3 regions of the Allobosea sp. 01N443 genome follow, and region 1 is predicted to be linked to each of the others. Evidence: predicted binding sites of a transcription regulator. Region 1 holds the regulator's gene; each other region holds the start of a gene.
The links. Region 1 encodes PhoB, which activates phosphate uptake and scavenging genes when phosphate is short. Its sites were predicted from a motif close to TGTCATNNANCTGTCAT; they were not measured.
Positions count from the first base shown of each region.

Region 2: AC1DRP_RS21875 (BtaA family protein) is a predicted target of PhoB. The motif match lies at 2,931-2,947, and genes of this name have one in related genera.
Region 3: pehA (phosphoric/sulfuric ester hydrolase PehA) is a predicted target of PhoB. The motif match lies at 4,173-4,189, and genes of this name have one in related genera.

Region 1 is NZ_JBFTRC010000002.1:32,090-37,408, reverse strand. It holds gene pstB (phosphate ABC transporter ATP-binding protein PstB) at 1-372, shown strand, start outside; gene phoU (phosphate signaling complex protein PhoU) at 421-1,140, shown strand; gene phoB (phosphate regulon transcriptional regulator PhoB) at 1,174-1,872, shown strand; gene AC1DRP_RS01165 (YnfA family protein) at 1,992-2,312, opposite strand; gene AC1DRP_RS01160 (TIGR03862 family flavoprotein) at 2,387-3,604, shown strand; gene greA (transcription elongation factor GreA) at 3,614-4,081, opposite strand; gene AC1DRP_RS01150 (DUF1801 domain-containing protein) at 4,645-5,061, shown strand; gene uvrB (excinuclease ABC subunit UvrB) at 5,247-5,319, shown strand, end outside.
Region 2 is NZ_JBFTRC010000097.1:13,415-17,802, reverse strand. It holds gene AC1DRP_RS21890 (ATP-dependent helicase) at 1-567, opposite strand, end outside; gene AC1DRP_RS21885 (acyl-CoA dehydrogenase family protein) at 686-2,341, shown strand; gene msrB (peptide-methionine (R)-S-oxide reductase MsrB) at 2,398-2,838, opposite strand; gene AC1DRP_RS21875 (BtaA family protein) at 3,000-4,250, shown strand; gene AC1DRP_RS21870 (class I SAM-dependent methyltransferase) at 4,247-4,388, shown strand, end outside.
Region 3 is NZ_JBFTRC010000014.1:68,372-73,690, forward strand. It holds gene AC1DRP_RS06600 (ABC transporter substrate-binding protein) at 1-838, opposite strand, end outside; gene AC1DRP_RS06605 (ABC transporter substrate-binding protein) at 910-2,547, opposite strand; gene pehA (phosphoric/sulfuric ester hydrolase PehA) at 2,514-4,118, opposite strand; gene AC1DRP_RS06615 (flavin reductase family protein) at 4,904-5,319, shown strand, end outside.

The DNA of each region.
Region 1 (5,319 bases):
CGCCGTTCCGCGCTCTGGGACGAGGTCAAGGACAAGCTGAAGACCTCCGGCATGGGCCTGTCCGGCGGCCAGCAGCAGCGCCTCTGCATTGCGCGGACCATTGCCCAGAAGCCGGAAGTCATCCTGTTCGACGAGCCGACCTCGGCGCTCGATCCGATCTCGACCGGCAAGATCGAGGACCTGCTCGAGCAGCTCAAGACCGACTTCACCATCGTCATCGTCACCCACAACATGCAGCAGGCGGCGCGTATCTCGCAGTACACCGCCTTCATGTATCTCGGTGAGGTGATCGAATTCGACGCCACCAACACCATCTTCATGAACCCGCACAAGAAGCAGACGCAGGACTACGTCACCGGCCGCTTCGGCTGAACCGGCGCCCAGCCTTCCAACTGCTTTGCCGACAAAGGATACGCCGCGATGACTGATCACATCGTCCGCTCATATGATGCCGATCTCGAGGGGATCCGCCGCAGCCTGGCCGAGATGGGGGGCATGTCGGAGCGCATGCTCGGCGATTCGACAGTCGCCCTGGTGCGCCGCGACACCGGGCTGGCACAGAAGGTCATCAGCGCCGACCAGCGCCTCGACAATCTGCAGCGCGAGGTAGAGGAGAAGGCGGTGCTCACCATCGCCCGGCGCCAGCCGCTCGCCAACGACCTGCGCGAGCTGATCTCCGCCATCCGCATCGCCGCCGATATCGAGCGTGTCGGCGATCTCGCCAAGAATATCGCCAAGCGCGCGGTCGCCATCTCCGGCCAGTTCCAGCCGCCGTCGCGCGCGGTCGTCGGCCTCGAGCATATGAGCCGCCTGGTTCAGGCCCAGCTCAAGGACGTGCTCGACGCTTACGCCGTCAGCAACGAGCAGAAGGCCATGGAGGTCTGGCGCCGCGACGATGAGATCGACGCGCTCTATACCTCGCTCTTCCGCGAGCTGCTCACCTATATGATGGAAGACCCGCGCAACATCACCTTCTGCACGCATCTCCTGTTCTGCGCCAAGAATGTCGAGCGCATCGGCGACCACACCACCAACATCGCCGAGACGATCCACTATCTCGTCACGGGCGAAGCCTTGGACGCAGCCCGCCCGAAGCTCGACACGACCAATATCCTTCTGGACGCCGCCACCGGTGAGTGACCGGCGCCCGACACCTTTGGGACCGAGTGAGACATGCCTGCACGCATCCTGATCGTTGAGGACGAAGAGCCGCTGACCCTGTTGCTGCGCTACAATCTCGAAGCCGAGGGCTTCGAGGTCGACAGCGTCGCGCGTGGCGACGATGCCGAGCTGCATCTGCGCGATCATACGCCGGACCTCGTGCTGCTCGACTGGATGCTGCCGGGCCTTTCCGGCATCGAGCTCTGCCGGAGGCTGCGGACCCGTCGCGATACCGAGCGGGTGCCGATCATCATGCTCACCGCCCGCGGCGAGGAAACCGAGCGTGTGCGCGGCCTCGCCACCGGGGCCGACGACTATGTCGTCAAGCCGTTCTCGCTGCCCGAGCTGATCGCCCGCATCCAGGCGTTGCTACGCCGCGCCAAGCCGGGTCATGTCGCCGGCCTGTTGGCCGCCGGCGATCTCGAACTCGACCGCACCACCCGCCGTGTCCGCCGCTCAGGCAGCGAGCTGCATCTCGGCCCGACCGAGTTCCGCCTGCTCGAATTCCTGATGCAGGCGCCGGGGCGGGTCTATTCCCGGGCCCAGCTGCTCGACGCGGTCTGGGGCCGCGACGTCTATATCGACGAGCGCACCGTCGACGTCCATGTCGGCCGGCTGCGCAAGGCGATCACTCCTGACAACGCCAAGGACCCGCTGCGGACCGTGCGCGGTGCCGGCTATGCCTTCGACGAGACCTTTGCGCGGAGCTGAGACTTGGATCATCGGGGACTTGGATCATCGGGCCGGATATCGAATCCGCCCGACGATCTAACCGTCTATGGTTGCATCGGCCTTCCCGAAAACCGCAATCCACCTTTCGGGCCGATACCCTAGCGCGGCCCTGCGATAATAATCGCCGCGCCGGCGAGGCAGATCAGCCCACCGATAATGTCCCAGCGGTCGGGGCGAAAGCCTTCCACGGCCCAGAGCCAGGCGAGCGAACTGACGATGTAGACGCCGCCATAGGCGGCATAGGCCCGTCCGGCGGCTTCGCTCTCCGCCAGCGTCAGCAGCCAGYCGAACAGGGCGAGCGAAAACAGTCCGGGTACGAGCCACCAGATGGGCTTGTCGAGCCGGAGCCAGCCCCAGAACGCGAAACAGCCGGCGATTTCGAGAATGGCTGCGCCGAAATAGGCGGCGATGGTCGGCATGGTTCGTCCCTGTCGATGGCCTTCGGGGCGGGATTACCCTTGACCGCAGGGCGCGCTGACGGCAAGCCGGACCGATGCCCACACATCACGTCGCCATTATTGGAGCAGGGCCCTCCGGGCTGATCGCGGCCGAGCGCCTTGCGGCAGCCGGGGACACCGTCACGATCTACGATCGCATGCCCTCGCCGGCCCGCAAATTCCTGCTGGCCGGGCGCGGCGGATTGAACCTTACCCATTCCGAACCGCTCGACAGGTTCCTGCCCCGCTATCGCGATGCGCAAGCCTGGCTGGAGCCGGCCATTCGCGCCTTCCCGCCACAATCCCTGCGCGACTGGGCCGATGCGCTCGGGCAGGACACGTTCGTCGGCAGCAGCGGCCGCGTCTTCCCGCGCGCCATGAAGGCCTCGCCCCTGCTGCGGGCATGGCTGCGCCGGCTCGATGGTCTCGGCGTCGCCTTCGCGCCTGGGCAGCGCTGGACCGGCTGGAGCGAAGCGGGAGCTCTGACGTTCCGGAGCCGCGATGGCGCCGATGTCGAGGCGCGGCCCGACGCGACGCTGCTCGCGCTCGGCGGTGCGAGCTGGCCACGGCTGGGTTCGGATGGTGGCTGGGCACCCTTGTTGGCGGCGCGCGGCGTTGCGATCGCGCCGCTGCGCCCGGCCAATGGCGGTTTCACGGTCGATTGGTCCCAGACCATGCGAGAGCGTTTTGCCGGAGTACCGTTGAAGCGCATCGTCCTGAGCTTCGGCGGCCAATCCGTGCCCGGCGAGGCGATGATCGATGCGACGGGTCTGGAAGGCGGCGCGGTCTATGCACTCTCTGCCCCGATTCGCGAGACGATCCTGCGCGAGGGCAGGGCGGTCATCACCATCGATCTGAGGCCCGATCACGAGGCGGCACTGCTGGTCCAGCGCCTCGCGCATCGTCGCAAGGGCGTGACGCTGAGCAATCATCTGCGCAAGGCTGCAGGTCTTGCTCCATCCGCGATTGCGCTGCTGCGCGAAGCGGCGAAGGGGCCACTCCCCGAAGACGCGGAGAGGCTGGCCGCACTGATCAAGGCCGCGCCTCTGGTGCTCACCGGTCTCAGACCGATCGAGCGGGCGATCTCCACCGCCGGTGGCGTCGCCGCGGCCGAGGTCGAGGAAGGCTTCATGCTGAAACGCTTGCCCGGTACCTTTGTCGCAGGCGAGATGCTGGATTGGGAGGCGCCGACCGGCGGCTATCTGCTGCAGGCCTGTTTCGCGACCGGAGTCGCAGCTGCAGCAGGGATTCAGGCCTGGCTCGCGGATAGCTGAACGATCGCCTCAGGAGATCGCGATGATCTCGACCGCCTCAGTGCCGATGCTGACGCTCTCGCCAATGCCCTTGCCCATCAGCGCGCTCGCCAACGGCGCGACATAGGGCAGCGTTCCGTGTGCCGGATCGGCCTCGTCCTCGCCGACCAGCCGCCAGTTCTGCTCGCGCCCATCGGCCCGGCGGATCGTCACTGTCGAGCCGAAGCGGACGATGTCGTGCCTTTCCTGCGCAGGGGCCAGCTTGGCGCTGGCGCGCCGCGCCGCCCAGTAGCGGAACTCGCGCCGCGTCTGAGCGATCTCGGTGCGGTCGCCTCCGGCCAGCGCCGCCGCGTGTTCGTCATGCCAGCGCGCCAGCTGGGCCTCGATCTGTGCGAGCCCCTCAGGCGTCACGAGGTTCGGGTGAGGCGAGACTGGCCGGTCCGGCAGCTCGTCCAGGGTCCCTCTTTCCTCTGCTTCCTTGACGAAGGCGCGAGTCATTCTGGCCTCCTCCTATTGATCTCGGCACATCCGGCGAACCGGACCACAGCTTTCAGTGTTACGTCCTCACGACTGCTTGCGATGCAGCGCCAACCCGATGCTGGAATCTGAAGCGGCGATCACTTGGAGATGGGGATCAGGCACTGCCGAAGACAAGACCCGAACAGTCTACACCCCCGTGTCCGGCCGCACCATCAAGAGCAGAGCCATCGCGCGCTGCCCCTGGCCCCCGATCACGAGCGCAGTCCCGTTCCCAAGGGGGCAGCCGATGCCGGAAGAGCGCCGCGCTTGCGTCGGGCCGTCCGTCGCGGCCACCTTGATCCTGAGTTGCGAGACCCGACGGCGATCGTTGCGCGCGCAGGCTTCGATTGACTGACGTATAGCCCAATGATTATGAATGCAGATCAATAGCCAGAGAGTTATGCGTTGTGATCCGTGCAGACACACCGTGCTCTCCAAGACGTTTACCGGCCGGCCCAGCCTCTTCGAGAGGTTGCGCTGCGATCTCGAGCAGACGGTTGGCCCGATCCCAGAAGCGAGAGTTCCGGAGAGAAGGGAAGATCATGAGCCAGAGCGAGTCCCAGAACGAAAACTCCCCGTCTCGGATGATCGACGAGCGGATCACCGAGCTGGGCGACTGGCGAGGCAAGATGCTCTCCCAGCTCCGCGTATGGATCAGGCAAGCCGATCCTGAGGTGGTAGAGGAGTGGAAATGGCGAGGGGTTCCGGTGTGGTCCCACGACGGATTGATCTGCACTGGGGAGACCTACAAGAGCGTCGTCAAAATGACCTTTGCCAAGGGGGCCTCACTCGACGACCCATCGGGCCTCTTCAATTCCAGTCTGGATGGCAACACCAGGCGGGCCATCGACATCCACGAGGGTGAGACGATTGACGAAGGGGCATTGAAGGCTCTCATTCGCGCAGCCGTGACCCTCAACATGTCCGGCGGCTGCGGCAAGACCAAGTCCCGCGGATAAGCCTCGCTCCGTCTCGATATGCGCCGGCGCGCGATGAAAGCCGGACTTGCATCGCGCCCACCCCCGGGACCGCTTCAATCCGGCTTCTCCTGCCACGGTGTACTCCTGTCACCTGCTGTCAGTTATCCGCCTGCTGCGACGGCGTACCCCTCGCGCTCCGCCCGGTTTCGCCCCATATTGCCGCCATGCCGAAAAGCTCCGACACGACCGCCAAGGCTAAGCCTGCAAAAAAGCCCGCCTCCGCGCGCACGCCGAACT
Region 2 (4,388 bases), on a different contig from region 1:
GACGCCGGCTTCACCCGGCGGCACGTCCTTGGGGGCAAGCCCGCGGTTCTTCCAGCTGTCGATGAAGCCCGCCAGCATGCGGCCGGGCCAGCGCTTCTCGTCGATCCCGGCGGCCGTGATGACCTGCTTCATAAGGCGAATCTGGTCGTCGGTATCGAGAATGGTGAAGTCCGAGCGCAGATCGAGGAGCTCGGCATGGCGGCGCAGGATCTTGGCCGAGATCGAGTGGAAGGTGCCGAGCCAGGGCATGCCTTCGGCCACGGGGCCGACGAGGCTTGCGATGCGCTCCTTCATCTCGCGCGCTGCCTTGTTGGTGAAGGTCACCGAGAGGATCTGGGACGGATAGGCGCGGTTGGTGGCGATCAGATGGGCGATGCGCGTGGTCAGCACACGGGTCTTGCCGGTGCCGGCGCCTGCCAGGACCAGAACAGGGCCATCCGTGGCCTCGACCGCTTGCCGCTGCTCCGGGTTGAGGCCTGCCAGATAGCCTGCCGCCGGCTGTGCGGCGGCGCGGGCGGCGAGGCCGCCGGGGCGGGGCAGAGGGGCGGACGTGGTGTGATCGGACAAGGCTTCAGGTCGCTTTGATCGTGATTCGTTCCAGAGGCAATATAGGCTGTCGCGCCGCAGATTGCTGGATAAGGCTGTTGGGCGTTGAATGCTCGCCCGATCGTCAGGACGCGCCGCGATGAATGTGGATATCGCCTCCCGCCATTCCACCCATGAAGTGACGAACCAGGTTCCCATACTGTGCGATTACGACGCCTTCGCGGCTGATCCCGTGTTGCAGGCGGCGGCCACCGCCTTCGATGCAGGCTGGGCCTCGGAGCGCCTGCACGCGGCAGGGCGCATTGTCGGCTCGGCGCAGGTGCAGGACCTGGCGCGACTGGCGAACAGGTTCCCGCCCGAACTCAGGACGCATGACCGGTTCGGCAACCGCATCGACCAGATCGAGTTCCATCCGGCCTGGCACGAATTGATGGGGCTTGCGATCGAGCAGGAGACCCATTCGCTCGCATGGAACAGGCCGGGCCCGGGCGCACAGGTGGCGCGTGCTGCGCTCTCCTATCTCTGGAGTCAGGGCGAAAGCGGCATCTGCTGCCCGATCAGCATGACCTATGCCGCGATCCCGGTCCTGAGGCAGGAACCCGACCTCTGGAGCAAGTGGGGCGCCCTGGTCAGCTCCAACCGCTATGACCGCCGCCAGACGACCGCCTCCGCCAAGACAGGGGCGACCGTCGGCACGGCAATGACCGAGAAGCAGGGAGGCTCTGACCTGCGCCAGACCCAGACCATCGCCGAGGACAATGGCGACGGGACATGGTCCCTGACCGGGCACAAGTGGTTCTTCTCGGTGCCGCATTCCGACCTGTTCCTGACCTTGGCCCGAACCGCCGAGGGCATTTCCTGCTTCGTCGTGCCGGGCTGGCTGCCGGACGGCTCGCGCAACGGCGTGGCGATCCAGCGGCTCAAGGACAAATGCGGCAATCGCTCGAATGCCTCGTCCGAGGTCGAATTCCGCGGTGCGATCGGCCAGATGATCGGCGAGCCAGGCCGGGGCCTGCGCACCGGCCTGGCGATGAACCAGGGCTCCCGGCTGGACATTGCGGCGGCGTCGGCCGGGCAGATGCGGCTCGCCGTTTCGCTGGCGGCGCATCACGCGGCCCATCGGCGCGCCTTCCAGCGCGGGCTGATCGATCAGCCGATCATGCAGAACGTGCTGGCCGATCTTGCGATCGAGGCCGAGGCTGCAGCCTGGCTCGCCTTTCGGCTGTTTGCGGCGCTCGACCGTCAGGAAACGAGCGAGAGCGACCGGTTGCTGGCGCGGATCGGCGCGCCGATTGCGAAATACTGGGTCTCGAAGCGCGCGCCGGCGGTGGTGGTCGAGGCGCTGGAATGCCATGGCGGCAACGGCTTTATCGAGGAAAACCCCATGGCCCGGCTCTATCGGGAGGCGCCGCTCAACAGCGTCTGGGAGGGCTCGGGCAACGTCATTTGTCTCGATGTGCTGCGCTCGCTGGAGCGAGAGCCGGGCTCTCTCGTGGCGCTGATCGAGGAGATGCGACGCGCGGCCGGCGCCGACAATCGCTTTGATGCGCATTTGAGCGCGCTGGAGTCGGAGATACCCACTTTGGTGCGAAGCGAAGGACAGGCGCGGCGGCTGGTCGAGCGGCTGGCGCTGGCGCTGCAGGCCTCGTTGCTGCTGCGCCACGCACCTCACATGGTCGCAGACGCCTTCATCGCGACGCGGCTCGAGGGGCGCTGGTCGGGCCATTTCGGCGATCTGCCGGCGTCCGTGGATGCTGCCGCGCTGGCGCATCGGGCCGTCCCGGCGGTGGAATAGCACTCACGCGTTTGCGCGGCCGCCCTCCCGAAGGGGAGCGCGGCCGGCCGACTGGCTCAGGCCTCGGCCGGAGCGAAATCCATCGCCACGCCATTGATGCAGTAGCGCAGTCCGGTCGGTGGCGGGCCGTCAGGGAAGACATGGCCGAGATGGCCGCCGCAGCGGGCGCAATGCACCTCGGTGCGCTGCATCATGTAGCTATTGTCCTCGCTGATACCGACCGCACCCTCCAGTGGCTGGTCGAAGCTCGGCCAGCCCGTGCCGCTCTCGAATTTCTTGCCGGACTGGAACAAGGGGTTGCCGCAACCGGCGCAGGTGAACCGCCCGGCGCGCTTCTCGAAATTCAAGGCGCAGGAGCCGGCGCGCTCGGTGCCATGCCCGCGCAGCACGTGGTACTGCTCCGGGGTCAGGCGGCGGCGCCACTCCTCGTCGGTCAACTGGAATTCGAACTCACCGGCTTCCCTGACCTTGCCGCCGAACAGTCCGGACAGTCCCATCGTCATTCTCCCGTTCAAAGGTTTCGGGCGGAATATGGGGATGATTGCGCTCCACGTCAGCCCGCCCTCACGGATAGCTGATCCGCAAGGCGCGTCACCCAACCGTCACGCGACTCCTCTAGTCGGCTCGCCATCACAACGGACCGCGCGAGGAACGAAGAATGCAGACGGCGCGTACGGTTCGGCGGGAAACCACAATGGGCCTGACCACGGCGGTGCATCGCAGCAAGCCGCTGTCGCGGGCGGGGATGTTGGAGCGCCTGTTCACCCTGGCCTTTTCCGGGCTCGTCTATCCGCAGATCTGGGAAGACCCGGTCGTCGACATGGAGGCACTGGACCTGCGCCCCGATGATCATGTCGTGGCAATCGCGTCCGGCTCCTGCAACATCCTGTCCTATCTCACCGCCAACCCGGCGAAGATCAGCGCTGTCGATCTGAATGGCGCCCATATCGCGCTCGGCAAGCTCAAGCTCGCCGCACTCGACAGCCTGGCAGGCCATGAGCAGTTCCTGCGCTTTTTCGGCGAGGCGCAATCGCAGGCGAATATCGCGCTCTATGACGCCGAGATCGCGCCACGCCTCGATGCCGTCTCTCGCAGCTACTGGGAAGGCCGCAGCCTGAGCGGGCGCCGGCGCATCCAGGTCTTTGCCCGCAATTTCTACCGGTACGGCCTGCTCGGCCGTTTCATCGGGGCTGGACATCTCCTTGGCCGTACGCTCGGCTGCGATCCGCGCGTGATGCTGCAGGCTCGCGACATGGCCGAGCAGCGCGCCCTGTTCGACAGGCATATCGCTCCCGTCTTCGACAAGCCCCTGGTGCGTTGGCTGGTGCGCCAGCCGGCCTCGCTCTATGGGCTGGGCATCCCGCCGGCCCAGTACAAGGCCCTCGCGGCTGACGGCGACGCCGGGATACGCGGCGTGCTCCGGCGCCGGCTTGAAAGGCTGGCCTGCGGCTTCGACCTGAAGTCGAACTATTTTGCCCGGCAGGCCTTTGGACGGGGCTATGCGACGGACGAGAACGCATCCTTGCCGCCCTATCTTGAAAGCCGGAATTTCGCGGCCGTTCGAGAGCGGGCGGGCCACGTCGCCTATCACCAGAGCGCGATCACGGCCTTTCTCGAGAGCCAGCCTGCGAAGAGCTGCGATGCCTATGTGCTGCTCGATGCTCAGGACTGGATGAATGATGCGGATCTCACGGCGCTCTGGACGCAGATCACGCGCACGGCGCGACCCGGCGCCCGCGTAATCTTCCGGACGGCTGCCGATGAGCGGCTGCTGCCGGGCCGGGTGCCGGCCTCGATTCTCGCGCAATGGCGCTATGAGGAAGCACGCAGCCGCGAGCTTGGAGCGCGCGATCGCTCGTCGATCTATGGCGCCTTCCATCTCCATGTGCTGCAGGGGGCGGTGGCATGAGCGCTGGCCGCGCCACGACCGAGGCCGCCGGCCTGATGGACCGGATGTATCGCCACCAGCGCCATATCTATGACGCCAGCCGCAAATTCTATCTGCTTGGCCGGGACCGGCTCATCGCCGAGCTCGATCCTGCGCCGG
Region 3 (5,319 bases), on a different contig from region 1:
TATCGCAGGCAAAGTCATACTCGCCCGAACGCAGACCGTTGATGCGGGACGCCGTCTCCGGCACCTCGACAAACCGGATCTGCCTAAGCGGCGGCCGGCCGCCCCAGTAGGCGTCATGCGCGACGAGCGTCAGCGACTGGTCCGGCTTGAACTCGGCGATCCCATAGGGCCCTGTGCCGACGGGCTTGCGCGCCCAGTCGAGCCAGCTTCCAGCCTCGGCAAAGGCCTTGCGCGAGACGATGATGCCGACATTGCGCGAGATACGGCCTTCGAGCGTCACGTCGGGTGTCTTGTTGACGAAGCGAACGGTCTGCGGATCGACGATCTCGATTTTCTCGAAGCCCGGGAAGGCTCGCCTCGCCACCGCCACCACCTCGGCGGGCGGCTGCTTGCCGGCGGCGCCGGCAGTCACCGAACCGAATAGCCCGGCCGAGCCCGCCTGCCCCGCTCCGCCCCACATCCGTTCGGAGCCGAAGGAGAAGGCGACGTCCTCGGCAGTCATGGTCTCGCCATTATGAAACGTCACGCCCTGGCGTAGCGTCAGCTCGACGGTGCGGTCGTCGATGCGGCGCCAGGCCGTGGCGAGGCCCGGCCGGAGCGACAGGTCGCCGGCCCAGGCGGTATCGATCAGGCTCTCGGCATAGCTGTAGAAGGTGCGAGTGCCGACATTGGACTGCTCGCGCAGCGTTTCCAACGTGTTGGAATTGGCGATCTTCTGGACCGCGATGGTGATCGAGGGCCGGTTATCGGCCTGCGCGATCGCGAAGCGCGGCAGGATCAGGGCACCGGTCGAGGCCGCGCCGAGGCCAAGCGCATGGCGGCGTGTCAGATGGGTCAAGGAACCCTCCAGAAGTCATCGGAAACAGAAAACGGCGCGCCCTTTCGGGGCGCGCCGCGATAAGACTGCGTTCAGCTCCGGCCGCCCCAGTTCTCGGCGCGGAAATCCATGGCGAAGGCCGGCGAGGCCTTCCAGGCCAGTGCCTTGGGCTTGGCCGTGAAGGTCGCGTTCTGGTGCAGCACCGTATAGGCCGGGTCCTCGCGCTCCGCGATTTCCAGCATGCGCCGGAACGCAGCCTTGCGGCGGGCGCGGTCGGTCGAGGTTTCGAGTTCGACCGAGAGCGTGTTCATCTCGTCATTGCGCCATTCGCCGGCCTGCTGCTGCTGGCCGTTTGGACCGTGCTGGGCGACGATCGAGGAGACGGGATCGTTGAAGGGCGCCGAATTCGACCAGTCGCGTACCGCCCGGGTCGGCGTGCGCTCGAGAATCTGCTGCCAGTTCTCCTTGACCTGGATTTCGACGTTGAGCCCCGCCTCTTTCCACATCTCGACCAGGACCTGCGCCGTGGCAGTCTGGTTGGTGTAGTAGTTGTTGAGCAGCCGATAGGGGATCGGATCGCCCTTGTAGCCGGACTGCTTGACCAGCTCGCGCGCCAGCTTCAGATCGAAGGCCGGCACCGCCCAATCGGCGTGGTACATCTCGCCATAATAGGGCCATTGCAGCCCCTTCGGCACGACGGTACGGCCGGCCCAAAGCGATTCGACGATCGCCTGCCGGTCGATCGAATGTGTCATGGCGCGGCGAACCAGCGGATTTTGCAGCTGCGCATGGTTCTTGTCGAACACCGTCAGGCGGTGATTGAGGATGGTCCCGCCCTGTACCTCGAAGGCGGGATTCTTCTCGATCTGCGAGATCTGGTCCGGCGGGATATCGCAGGCGAACTGGTACTGGCCGGAGAGCAGCCCGTTGATGCGGGACGCCGTCTCCGGCACCTCGACAAAACGGATCGACTTCAGCGGCGGGCGGCCACCCCAGTACTCGTCATGGGCCTCGAGCAACAGCGAGACGTCCGGGCGATACTCGGCGATCCGGTAGGGGCCTGTCGTGACCGGCCTGGTCGCCCAGTCGCTATAGGTCTTCGCCTCCTCGAAGGCGCGACGATTCATGATCTCGCTGCCATAGCGCGAGATGCGGCCCTCCATCGTCACGTCGGGCGTGCCGTTGACGAAGCGCACCGTGTATTTGTCGACGATCTCGATGCCGAGCAGAGCCGGCCAGGAGCGGCGCGCCACCGCCGGCACTTCCGCCGGCAGTTCCTTGTTGGCGCGGCCACCACCCACGACGAAGTCGACCGAGATCGTCTTGCCTTGCGACGGCTGCGTGTCGCCGAACATGCGCTGTTTGCTGAAGGAGAACGCGACGTCCTCCGCCGTCAGCTCATCGCCGTTATGGAACTTCACGCCGCGGCGCAGCTTGAGCTCGACGGTCTTGTCGTCGATGCGCTTCCACTCGGTGGCAAGACCGGGAACCGTCTCGAGATTGCCGAGCCAGTTGCGGCCGATCAGCCCCTCCCAGATCGACGAGAAGAAGACACGCTCACCGACATTGGACTGCTCGCGCAGCACGTCGAGCGTGTTGGAATTGGCGATCTTCTGCACTGCGATGGTGATCGAGGGCCGGTTATCGGCCTGCGCGATCGCAAAGCGCGGCAGAATGAGGGCCGAGCCGCCGAGCGCTATTGCGCCGCGACGCGTGAAGGAACCGACCATTGTTCATCTCCTGAGGGGGTGGCGTTGGGATCGCGCTCCTCGAGCCCGCGCGGGCCGGAGCGGAAATGGGTCAGGGTCCGGTCGGCATGGATCAGCCGCCAGGACAGCGCCTTCTGGGCATAGTCGCGCACCAGGGCGGCATAGGCCGGGTCCTCGGCCAGATTGACGAACTGGTGCGGATCCTTGGCGAGGTCGAAGAAGAGCGGCGGCAGCGCGGCGAAATGGACGTATTTGTAGTGCTCGTCCTGGATCACGCAGAGGCTGGACTGATCCATGTGGAGGCCCAGCACCTGCTCCGGCTGGGAGTAGTGCACGTCGCGGAAATCGTATTCGTAGTGCAGCTCGCTGCGCCAATCCGCCGGCCGTCCCTCGCTGAGGAACGGCATCACCGAGCGCCCGTCGCAGGCGCGCGGCGCCTCGCCGCCGAGCCAGTCGAGAATGGTCGGCATCACGTCGACACTCTCGGTGAAGGAGGCGTCGATCGCACCGCGACGCTCATCCGCTCCGCGCGGGTCCTTCACCACCAACGGAATGCGGAAGCTCTCGTCGTTGAAGCCGATCTTGCCGAGCAGGTGGTGGTCGCCGAGCTGCTCGCCATGATCGCTGGTGAAGACGATCAACGTGTCGTCCCACTGCCCGGTCTCGTCGAGATAGGCGAAAACCCGGCCGAGGCAGTCGTCGATCTCGGTGATCAGGCCGCAATAGGTCGCCCGCATCTGGCGGATTTCAGCCTCGTCCAAGGTCGCGCCCGAGCCTTCTGCGCCGTGGAAGAAGGAGCCGCGCTTGATCGAGTCGATGTAGAACTTGGTCAGCGGATGCTGAGCCGCCTCGGCTTCCGGTGATTCCGCCCGCACCAACCCGGGCATATCCTCCGGGCGGTACATCGCGTGATAGGGCGCCGGCGCAACGAAGGGCGGATGCGGACGATAATAGCCGAGATGCAGGAAGAACGGCCGGCCGGCGCGCCCCTTCAGATAGGTCAGCGCGCGTTCGGTGAAGAAGGTCGAGTCGGAGAATTCCTTGGGGATGCGCGACGGCTTGTCGGTCGCGCCCGGCACCGAGTCCTCGCCCTCCGGCAGCCAGATATCCTCGCGCTTTTCCGGCAGTTCGAAGCCGTTCTGCGCCACCCAGCCGAAATAGCCGTCCATATTGGGCTCGAAGGCGCCGACCGAACGGAAACCGTCCATCAGGTCGCCGAGCACGAGGAAGCGCGGGTCGTTCTTCGAGGTCGCACGCGGGTCGGGCGTCGTCGTGGTGTAGCCGATCAGCGCAGGATCATAGCCGATGGCGCGCAGCGCCTTGCCGAGATTGAAATGGCGCTGGTCGAGCGGCACCGTGTTCTGCACGGCGCGGTGGTTCATCAGGTAGAGGCCGGTGAGCAGGCTGGCCCGGGCCGGACCGCAAGGCACGCAGGCCGTGACATGGTTGCGGAAGGTCACGCCCTCCGCGCAAAGGCGATCGAGATTCGGCGTCTTCAGGAAGGGATCGCGCCCCTCGGCCCGCATCAGATGCGGTATGAAATCGGCGCGCCATTGGTCGACGACGATCAGGAGAACATTCTGGCGTTTCATTCTCGGCAATCCAGCTGTGAGGCCGCCTGCCTAGGTCGCCTGGATGACGCCGGGATGACTGTTGGATGAAAGCCAGGGCAGCCATCTTGCGAGTGTTCGCCAAGCTGGAATGGTGACCTTGCGTCTCTGCCCAGCGCGCTGCCGGTGCGCCAGCAATGTCGGAGTTGCGCGCTGACGAAGGCGGGATGCCCAGCAGGTCACGTACGTCCAGCGCATGAGGCAAAGCCTTTCGAGCACCTCGCCGTCCAGAGGCGTTTATCCCGGTTCGAGAGCGATCTTTGAAAAGACGTTTCATTGACCGAAGCAACCTGATGCAGAATGATCATAGTATCGACGGTGTCGATCGCGGGATTTGCTGGAGCAGCTTGCACCGCGTCACCAAAGCTAAAAGCACCACGAATGCATTCGTGGGCTCCCGATTGCTGGAGACACGTTCATGACTGAATCAACATCGAAGAGAATTCCACTTTATATTCATAAAACTGCGTCTGATCGGGCGCATCGATGTTGAACACTCCTGCGTGCCGGGCCTGAACGGCACCGCGCCCCGCTCCTCCTGATCCCGCGTGGGTAACGCCGCTCAGCTCGGCCGGGGCGGAGCCATGCCGAACACCGTCGACGCCTCGGATTTGGGTCAGACAGTGTTCTGGCCCGCTCGGAACGTCCCACCACCCCTCTTTTCGGCTCGGCCGCTGGCCGGCTCGGTCGGCGAACGCACGGCTTGATCGACAGCCGTTGCGAGATCGCTGCGTCCAAACCCGCCCGCATGGCTTGAAGGATTCCCCATGAGCATCGTCACGCGCTTGCCAACAGCTTCGCCCACGATTCGCGACGAAGCAGCAGCATTCCGTGCCGCTTTCCGCCACCTCGCTGGCGGGGTCAGTGTCATCACGACCGGCGCAGGCGAGGATCGGACCGGCCTCACGGCGACCTCGGTCGCCTCGCTCTCGGCCGAGCCTCCGACCGTCATGTTCGGACTCAACCGCACATCGTCGAGCTATCCGACCCTGCAGCGGTATCGCACCTTCGGCATCAACTTCCTGAATGCGGCGCAGAAGCAGATCGCGGATCGCTTCGCCGGACGGAACGGCGAGAAGGGCGTCGAGCGCTTCCGGCACGCCGAATGGACCACCGCCGCAACCGGCGCCCCACTCCTGGTGGGCACGCTCGCCTCCCTCGACTGCGAAGTCGAGGAACTGAT